Methylomagnum ishizawai: one gene and its partner. The protein of the gene in region 2 binds, or shares a complex with, the protein of the main gene of each other region. Links are inferred from orthologs where the notes say so. Each region holds a gene or a part of one and is shown on either strand. Other genes may lie near its edges.

Evidence for each region. Proteins that work in one complex are often made in the same cells at the same time.
Region 1: the proteins of mnmG (region 2) and mnmE are in contact, whole or in part, in a solved structure (PDB 9HIP), measured with the Escherichia coli proteins. The link is inferred for Methylomagnum ishizawai from one-to-one orthologs.

What each region holds. Positions count from the first base shown.
Region 1 is NZ_AP019783.1:4,601,515-4,606,194, reverse strand. The notes cover bases 673-3,534. They hold mnmE (tRNA uridine-5-carboxymethylaminomethyl(34) synthesis GTPase MnmE), read left to right. Parts: upstream 673-1,361; coding sequence 1,362-2,708; downstream 2,709-3,534. Other genes in these bases: K5658_RS20800 (hypothetical protein), read right to left, coding at 2,881-3,189; yidC (membrane protein insertase YidC), read left to right, coding at 673-1,324. Outside these bases: more of yidC, read left to right, coding at 1-672; K5658_RS20795 (dienelactone hydrolase family protein), read left to right, coding at 3,811-4,584. UniProt on the Escherichia coli protein: Exhibits a very high intrinsic GTPase hydrolysis rate. Involved in the addition of a carboxymethylaminomethyl (cmnm) group at the wobble position (U34) of certain tRNAs, forming tRNA-cmnm(5)s(2)U34.
Region 2 is NZ_AP019783.1:54,481-59,213, reverse strand. Bases 678-3,592 are described here. They hold mnmG (tRNA uridine-5-carboxymethylaminomethyl(34) synthesis enzyme MnmG), read left to right. Parts: upstream 678-1,155; coding sequence 1,156-3,030; downstream 3,031-3,592. Other genes in these bases: rsmG (16S rRNA (guanine(527)-N(7))-methyltransferase RsmG), read left to right, coding at 3,033-3,592; K5658_RS23860 (hypothetical protein), read left to right, coding at 937-1,059; K5658_RS00295 (DUF748 domain-containing protein), read left to right, coding at 678-875. Outside these bases: more of K5658_RS00295, read left to right, coding at 1-677; more of rsmG, read left to right, coding at 3,593-3,656; K5658_RS00280 (ParA family protein), read left to right, coding at 3,656-4,459. UniProt on the Escherichia coli protein: NAD-binding protein involved in the addition of a carboxymethylaminomethyl (cmnm) group at the wobble position (U34) of certain tRNAs, forming tRNA-cmnm(5)s(2)U34.

The DNA.
Region 1 (4,680 bases), 4.5 Mb from region 2 along the record:
TCCCGACCAGCCGGTCGAACTGTTCTCCGACGGCGATCTGATGTTCGTCGCGCAGAGCGGCTTCCTGGGCAACGAAGCCTCCACCCCCACCCACCACAGCCCGTGGGAAGCCCAGGCCGATCAATATCGGATGGCCCCCGGCCAGGATACCCTGCGGGTGCCCTTGACCTGGACCAACGATCAGGGCGTGAAGGTGGTCAAGACCTATGTCTTGAAGCGCGGCAGCTATGAAATCGCGCTGGAACAGGAAGTCACCAACGGCGGCGCGGCGGGCTGGAAAGGCCGCCAGTATGTGCAATTGCAGCGCAAAGACCCCGGCAACAAGGACCAGTTGGTCCGCACCTACACCGGCGGCGTGCTATATACCCCCGAGGAGAAATACCGCAAGATCAGCTTCAAGGACATGGCCAACGAGAACCTGGACAAGAAGTCCAAGGACGGCTGGATCGCCATGATCCAGCATTATTTCGTGGCCGCCTGGATTCCCGCCAAGGACGACGAGGAGACCTATTACACCAAGGCGCTGGCGGACAACCATTTCGTGATCGGTGCCTATTCGCCCGCGCTGGAAGTCGCGCCCGGCCAGTCCAAGGTATTCACCGCCCAGTTGTACGCCGGTCCCAAGCTGCTCCGCGTGCTGGAAGCGACCGCGCCCGGCCTGGACCTGACCGTGGACTATGGCGCCCTGACCTTCATCGCCAAGCCGGTGTTCTGGCTGCTGGAACAATTCCACAAGATTTTCGACAACTGGGGCTGGGCGATCATCTTCGTCACCCTCACCTTGAAAGCCTTGTTCTTCCGGCTGTCGGCGTCGAGCTACCGCTCCATGGCCAATATGCGCAAGCTCCAGCCCAAACTGGCCGAACTCAAGGAAAAGTACGGTGCCGACAAGCAGAAGTTGAACATGGCGATGATGGAAATGTACCGCAAGGAAAAGGTGAACCCGCTGGGCGGTTGCTTGCCGATCCTGGTGCAGATTCCGGTGTTCATCTCGCTGTATTGGGTGTTGGTGGAGTCGGTCGAGATGCGGCAAGCCCCGTTCATGCTGTGGCTGAACGACCTGTCCGACAAAGACCCCTACTTCGTGCTGCCCTTGATCATGGGCGTGTCCATGTTCATCCAGCAGAAGCTCAGCCCGCCGCCCTCCGATCCGGTACAGGCCAAGGTGATGCTGTATATGCCGGTGATGTTCACGGGCTTCTTCGCCTTCTTCCCCTCGGGGCTGGTGGTGTACTGGGTGGTCAATAACCTGCTGTCCATCGTGCAGCAGTGGTATATCAACAAGACCATCATCGTCGATAAGCCCGCGCCCGCAGGCTCTTGATCTTGGAGAGGCCGGGCGAACCCCGGCCTTTTCTTTTATGGCCGTTTCCAACCCCGACACCATCGCCGCCATCGCCACCCCGCCAGGGCGGGGCGGCGTCGGCATCCTCCGCGTTTCCGGCGACCTCGCGCCGGAGATCGCCCAGGCCGTCCTGGGCCGGACGATTCCCGCCCGCCACGCCCATTTCGGCCCGTTCCGCGACCACGACGGCTCGGTACTGGATAGCGGCCTCGCCCTGTATTTCCCCGCGCCCCGTTCCTTCACCGGCGAACATGTCCTCGAACTCCACGCCCATGGCGGGCCGGTGTTGCTGGATTTGCTGTTGCGGCGGGTATTGGGTTTGGGGGCGCGGCTGGCCCGGCCTGGGGAATTCAGCGAGCGGGCTTTCCTCAACGACAAGATCGATCTGGCCCAGGCCGAGGCCATCGCCGATTTGATCGACGCCACCACCGCGCAAGCCGCCCGTTCCGCCCAGCGCTCCTTGCAAGGGGAGTTTTCCCGGCGCGTGCGGGGCCTGGTCGAAGCCTTGATCCAACTCCGGCTCTATGTCGAAGCGTCCATCGATTTCACCGACGAGGACATCGATTTCCTGGCGGAAGGCCAGATCGCCGCGCAGGTCGCCGAACTCCTGGCCGCGCTCGACGCCATCCGCCGCACCGCCCGTCAAGGCTGCCTATTGCGCGACGGCATGACCGTGGTGATCGCGGGCCGGCCCAACGCGGGCAAATCCAGCCTGTTGAACCGCCTGGCCGGGCGGGAAGCCGCCATCGTCACCGATATCGCCGGCACCACCCGCGACACCTTGCGCGAATACATCCAGATCGACGGGATGCCCCTGCATGTGGTCGATACGGCGGGATTACGGGACAGCGAGGATATCGTCGAGCGGGAAGGCATCCGCCGCGCCCGCGCCGAGATCGAGCGGGCCGACCGGGTGTTGCTGTTGATCGACGACCGCGAGCCGGAGCAGGCCGGGGCATTGCTGGCGAGCCTGCCGCAAAACCTCCCCGTCACCCGCATCCACAACAAGATCGACCTCACCGGCAAACCCGCCGGGCTGGTCGGGACGCCGGAAGGCCCGGTGGTTTATCTCTCGGCCAAGCGGGGCGAGGGGGTGGAGGATTTGCTGCGCCACCTCAAGGCCGCGATGGGCTACGAGGCCGGTACCGAAGGCGTGTTCATCGCCCGCCGCCGCCATCTGGATGCCATCGCCCGCGCCCAGGGTTCGCTGGAAAACGCCGCCCGGCAGGTGAATTCGCGGGCGTTGGAGCTATTGGCCGAGGAGTTGCGGGAGGCGCAGCACGCGCTTTCCGAGATTACCGGGGCTTTTACCAGCGACGACTTATTGGGGCGGATATTTGGGAGTTTTTGTATTGGCAAGTGATCTTGTTGCCCTGTCTTCGGCCTTATAACGCCTGTCTTGAAGTTTTTAGCCGCTCGTGAGCGGTTCCATAGCGCCTTGCGAGCCATCAAGGATGGCGGCGAGTGACCGAGAAGATGCCCGCCATCGTCGCCGCGCTGGCGGGCTGGCTGGGGTAGCCGGGCCGGAACCCCCCTCAGGCGGCTTTCGGCCTGAGCGGCACCATCTGCGCGACGAGTTGGGACACCGTGAAAGCATGGGTGGCGATATCGACGGCCAGCAGGAGGACTTCGGGGTTTTGGGTGCTGCCGGCCAGTTGATCCACCTCGGGCAGCATCTCTTCCACGATGCGGCCCTCGGCCAGCATCCGCTTGAAACATTGCACGTCGGGACTGTCATCACCGAGCTGGGCGACCAGGGCTTCGGTCCGGGTCTTGAACCAGTCGGGAATCGAGGCTTCGACCCCGGCCGGGCCGCTGTAAAAGGTTCTGATGTTATAGGCCATTGCATATGCTCCGCTTGGAGGGTTGTCGGCGCTGGAAAGCCCACCGCCGTTGGGGATGGATCGGGACCGGAAGCCTGGGACCGTCCAGGACAAGCCCGCGCGGCCCGCCATGAAGACACCCCCCCGGTTTCCGGCCCCGGCATCCAAGCAATTAGCCTGCCGCCCGTCCAGGTCGATCCGGCACCCGCCGCGCCAAGCTTCCGCCCGGATATCACCCGCCGCCTCCCGTTCCCCTTGTCGCGTTTCATCCGACGGGACCGGACAAAATGTTGAGTAAATTACACGGTATTTAGTGGAGTTAATCCCGGCGGCCCCGTCCCGGACCCCGGTGCTTCACCCTGGGCGGCACCCGCCAGCAAGCCTGGGCTTGTCGGCCCCAATCCATTGATCGCCATGGAATTCGACAAGGTGGTTCGGCCCCCGGCCAGCGTGGTCCTGGGTGGCGGTGGCCCTCCGCCCGGCCCCCTGGCCCGGAATCTGCGTAGTGGAGCGGGGCCGGAAGCGACGCGCTTGGAACGCGCAACCCCAGGGGATTCCGGCAGGTGATGACCCCTCGACCGGACGGGACCGACCCGTCCGGCGGCGGGTCGCGGGCGGATCCCAGTTTGGAGGTATGCGACGATGATCGATATTACGGCAAGCGACGGTTTTGTTTTCTCCGCCTACCGGGCGGACCCGGCGGACGCGCCGAAAGGCGCGGTGGTGGTACTCCAGGAATTATCCGGCGTCACCCGCCACATCCGGGATGTGGTGGACGCCCACGCGGCGCGGGGTTATGTCGCGGTCGCGCCCTGTTTGTTCGACCGCGCCAAGAAGGGCGTGGAACTGGGCGAGGACGAGGCCGGAGCCACCGAGGGCTTGGCCCTGGTCCGGGCGGTGGGGTTCGGGAAGGCCATGGCCGATATCCAGGCCACGGTCGAATCCGTCGCCCCCCATGGCAAGGTGGTTTTGATCGGCTACGACTGGGGTGGGTATCTGGCCTACCATGCGGCGAACCTGGTGAAGGGCCTGGCCTGCGCCATCGGTTATTACGGCTGCGGCATCGCCGAAGACCCCGGCCCCAAGCGGCGGATACCGACCCAACTCCATTTCGGCCTGGCCGATCCCTACATCCCGGCGGCGCGGATCATAGGGTTCCGCTCGACCCGGCCCGATGTCCGGGTGTACGAATATCCGGCCGGCCATGGTTTCGCCGCCGCGGACCGGGCGGGCTATAGCGCCGAGGCGACCGGCCTGGCCATGGAGCGGATGACGACTTTTATCACCCACACCGTCGAAGGCCCGCCCGCCGTCACCCTCAAGAACGCCGGGGCCTACGCCGCGTCCGCGACCGCCAAGGCCGACAAGAAAAAGAAGAAGCCGGCCGGGGAGGACGACCTGGGGCCACCGCTGTAGGGCTTCCGCTTTGCCTGGGCGTAGCCCGTGGAGGGGCCGCCGAAATCCATCGCCGGCCAGCCCTCCCAACCGAACCCGGATGGGTCGCGACAAGCC
Region 2 (4,733 bases):
TACGCTATAAGCTCAAGGCGTCTAGGTTGGAGGTCTCCAACCGGATGGTGCTGGATCAACTCGTCCTGGGCGAGCGGGTCGAAAGTCCGACCGCGACCAGCCTGCCGGTGGATATGGCGGTGGCTTTGCTCAAGGACTCGGAGGGGAAGATCGATATCGACCTGCCCATCAGCGGCGATCTGAACAATCCGCAGTTCAGCCTGGGCAACCTGTACTCGACCGCCGTGCGGCAGATGCTGACCAAGCTGGTGGGTTCGCCCTTCAGCCTGCTGGGCAACCTGGTCGGCGGCGGCGACGAGAAGCTGAGTACCGTGCGGTTCCGGGCCGGGGATGCCGAGTTGTCGGCGGATGAAAAGGGCGAACTCGACAAGGTCGCGGCGGCGCTCAAGGAACGGCCCGCGCTCAAGCTCAACATCAAGGGCAGCGCCGATCCGGTGCAGGACCGCATGGCCCTGGCCGAGGCCGCGCTGTTGAAGCAATTACGCAGCGACCGGGCGGCGGAATTGCGGGCCTTGGGCCAGCGGGTGGCGCAGGCCGATGGATTGGACTTGTCGGACGAGGATTACCGGCGCTTGTTCAGCCGCTATTACCGGCAACGGCAAGCGCCCGTGCCCGCCGTGGTGGCACCGCCCAGCGGCAAGGAGCCCAGCTTGGAAGGCGCGACCTTCAACGCGGCCAAGCGGCGGGTGTTGGAACAATGGAATGTCAGCGAACTGGAATTGCGGCTGTTGGCCCAGGCCCGTGCCGAGGCCATCCGCGGTTATCTGGTGAACCAGGCGGGGCTGGTGGATCGGCGCATTTATCTCCTGGATGTGCGTTTGAATCCGCCGGAGGAGAGGGAGATCAAGGCTTGGTTGAGTGTGAGTGGGGCTTGATGGGAATCAGGCCGCGACCCGCCGGGCGATTTCGATATCATGATTCGATGGCGAGGAATTTTTGGCGGTATGTACCACCAGGGCACTGCTCCGTTCCGACGATGCGCTGCTGGCCGAGCGTACCGGGGTTCCCTTGGAAGAGATCGCGGCCATGCGCCTGGAAGCGGCGGGGTCTTCCCACTGATATCCGACAGCGGGGCTGGAACGCCGATTCCGCTTGCAATGGTGTAAGCTAGGTGGCTTCCATCCAGCACCACCCAGCGCCACGCGCTTTCCCACCATGTTCTTCTCCGAAACCTTCGATGTCATCGTGGTCGGCGGCGGTCACGCCGGGACCGAAGCGGCCCTGGCCTCGGCCCGCGCCGGCGCGAAAACCCTGCTCCTGACCCAGAGCATCGAAACCCTGGGCCAGATGAGTTGCAATCCCGCCATCGGCGGCATCGGCAAGGGCCATCTGGTGAAGGAAATCGACGCCCTCGGCGGCTTCATGGCCCAGGCGGCGGACCGGGCCGGCATCCATTTCCGGGTGTTGAACGCCAGCAAAGGCCCGGCGGTCCGCGCCACCCGCGCCCAGGCCGACCGCGCCTTGTACAAGGCCGTGGTGCGCCGCAAGCTGGAAACCCAGCCCAATCTCGCCCTGTTCCAGCAGCAAGTGGCCGACCTCATCGTCGAGGATGGCAAGGCCGCGGGCGTCGTGACCCAGATGGGCTTGAAGTTCCGGGCGCGGTGCGTGGTGCTGACGGTGGGGACGTTCCTGGCCGGGCGCATCCATGTCGGCCTCGAAAATTACGAAGGGGGCCGGGCGGGCGATCCGGCCTCGAACGCCTTGGCGCTGCGCCTCCGCGAATTGCCATTCCGGGTGGCGCGGCTCAAGACCGGCACGCCGCCGCGCATCGATGGCCGGACCCTCGATTATTCGGTGATGGAGGCACAGCCGGGCGATGTGCCGGTGCCGGTGTTTTCCTTCCTGGGTTCGCCGGAACAGCATCCCCGGCAGGTGTCTTGCTACATCACCCGCACCAATGGCCGCACCCACGACATCATCCGGGGTGGCCTTGACCGCTCGCCCATGTACACCGGCGTGATCGAAGGCGTGGGGCCGCGCTATTGCCCGTCCATCGAGGACAAGATCGTGCGTTTCGCCGACAAGGATTCGCACCAGATTTTCGTCGAGCCGGAAGGCTTGGATACCCATGAAATCTACCCGAACGGCATTTCCACCAGCTTACCTTTCGATGTGCAATATGCGCTGGTGCGCTCGATCCGGGGTTTCGAGAACGCCCATATCACCCGGCCCGGCTATGCCATCGAATACGATTTCTTCGATCCCCGCGATCTGAAAGCCTCGCTGGAAACCAAGCCCATGGACGGTCTGTTCTTCGCGGGCCAGATCAACGGCACCACCGGCTATGAGGAAGCCGCCGCCCAAGGCTTGATCGCCGGGCTGAACGCGGCGCTCAAAGCCCAGGATCGGGAAGCCTGGTCCCCCAGCCGCGACGAAGCTTACATGGGCGTGATGATCGACGACCTCATCACCCGCGGCACCGCCGAGCCTTACCGCATGTTCACCAGCCGGGCCGAATACCGGTTGCTGCTGCGCGAGGACAACGCCGATTTGCGCCTGACCCCCAAGGGCCGCGAACTGGGCGTGGTGGAGGACGAACATTGGCGGCGGTTCGAGGCCAAGCAAGCAGCGATTGCCAGGGTGCAAACCGAGCTGGCCGAACGGGAAATCCGCCCTAATTCGCCCGAGGCTTTGAGCCTGGAACCGATCCTGACCAGTCCCTTGACCCGCGAAGCCCGCTTGCTCGAATTGCTGCGCCGCCCGGAAGTCCGCGCCGAACATCTGCGCGATATCTGCCCGGTCCTGGCGGCGGTGGACGATCCACAGGCCTTGGAGCAAGTGGAAATCCAGGCCAAATATCAGGGCTACATCGACCGCCAGCAGGCCGAAATCGACCGCGCCCGCCGCTATGAACATTGGCGCTTGCCCGATCAGTTCGATTACGCCAACGTGGTTGGCCTCTCCGCCGAGGTACGCGACAAACTCAAACAGCAGCGCCCGGAAACCGTGGGGCAGGCGGCGCGGATTCCTGGGGTGACCCCGGCGGCGATTTCCTTGCTGTTGGTGCATATCAAGAAGCTGAGCGCCTGAGCATGGAAACCCTCGACCGCCGCCTCGCCGCGGGCATGGAAACCCTCGCCCTGCCCCACACCCCGGAGCAACGGGCCAGGATGCTGGCTTTCCTCGATCTGATGCGGAAATGGAACCGCACCTACAACCTCACCGCCATCCGCGACCTCAATACGGCGGTGGACCTGCATTTGCTGGACAGCCTGACCGCCGCGCCTTATCTCCATGGCGCAAGCGTCCTCGACGTGGGTACCGGCGCGGGTTTGCCCGGCATTCCCCTGGCGATCCTGTGCCCGGATAAAGCCTTCGCCCTGCTCGATAGCAACGCCAAAAAAACCCGTTTCGTACAACAGGCCGTCATCGAACTCGGGCTGAAAAACGTGGACGTCATCACGGCGCGGGTGGAACAATACCGCCCCGAACGGGGGTTCGACACCGTGCTGGCCCGCGCCTTCGCCAGTTTGGCGGAGATCGTGGCGGCCACGGCGCGGCTGTTGGCCCCCGGAGGCCGGATTCTGGCGCAAAAGGGCGTCTGGCCCCAGCAAGAAATCGAAACCCTCAAGGGCCGCGGCGTCCGCGTCCATAAGCTGGCGATTCCGGGTCTGGACGTGGAGCGGCATTTGGTCGAAATCATGGCGGGTAGCTAATGGGAAAAATCATCGCGGTAGCCAACCAAAAGGGCGGTGTGGGCAAGACCACCACCAGCGTCAATCTCGCGGCCTCGCTGGCGGCGACCCGGCACAAAGTGCTGCTGGTCGATCTGGACCCGCAGGGGAACGCGACCATGGGTTGCGGCGTGAACAAGAAGACCGTGTCGCCTTCGGCCTACGAGGTGCTGTCGGGCCAGGTCCATGCCCGCGATGCCATACTCTCGATCAAGGAGGTCGGCCTGGACGTGCTGCCCGGCAATTCCGACCTGACCGCCGCCCAGGTGGAATTGATGCAACGCGACCGCCGCGAATGCGCCCTCACCGATGCCTTGGCGATCACCCGCGCCGAGTATCACTTCGTCGTTATCGATTGCCCGCCTTCGCTGAATATCCTGACCTTGAACGCCCTGGTGGCGGCGGATAGCGTGTTGATTCCGGTGCAGTGCGAATACTACGCGCTGGAAGGCTTGTCTGACCTGATGGATACTTTGCGGAATGTCCGCGAAACCGTGAATCCGCATTTGCAAATCGAGGGTTTGCTGAGGACCATGCACGATACCCGCAGCCGCTTGGCCGGGGAAGTATCCGAGCAATTATTGAAGCATTTCGGCGAGCAGGTGTTCCGCACCGTGATTCCGCGCAATATCCGGTTGGCCGAAGCGCCCAGCCATGGTTTGCCGGTGATGAAGTACGACAAGGCTTCCAAGGGGGCGCTTGCCTATCTGGCCTTGGCCGGGGAAATTGCGCGGCGTAACCAAGGAAAGGCCAAAGCGGGGAAGGGGGCTAAGAGCGCGGCTTGATTTGGATGGGTACTGGATCACCCTCTGTTTAGCCCGCGATTGGGCAGGCAAAACTGGCTCTGAAGTTATCCTGGCTGGATTTTCCGGGGTGGATGATATGATTATCAGTGCTGTAATCGCTCTTTTGGCGCTACTGCTGGTCGTCGCAAATATAACGGTCGCAATAGCTACGGCCCGTAGTGAATTATTTGAGCCTTTACAAAAAAAGCTTCGATATGTTTTATTTGGTTTTTCCCTGTGGTTGGAGTTGGCTTGCTATGGTATATCTTGCGTG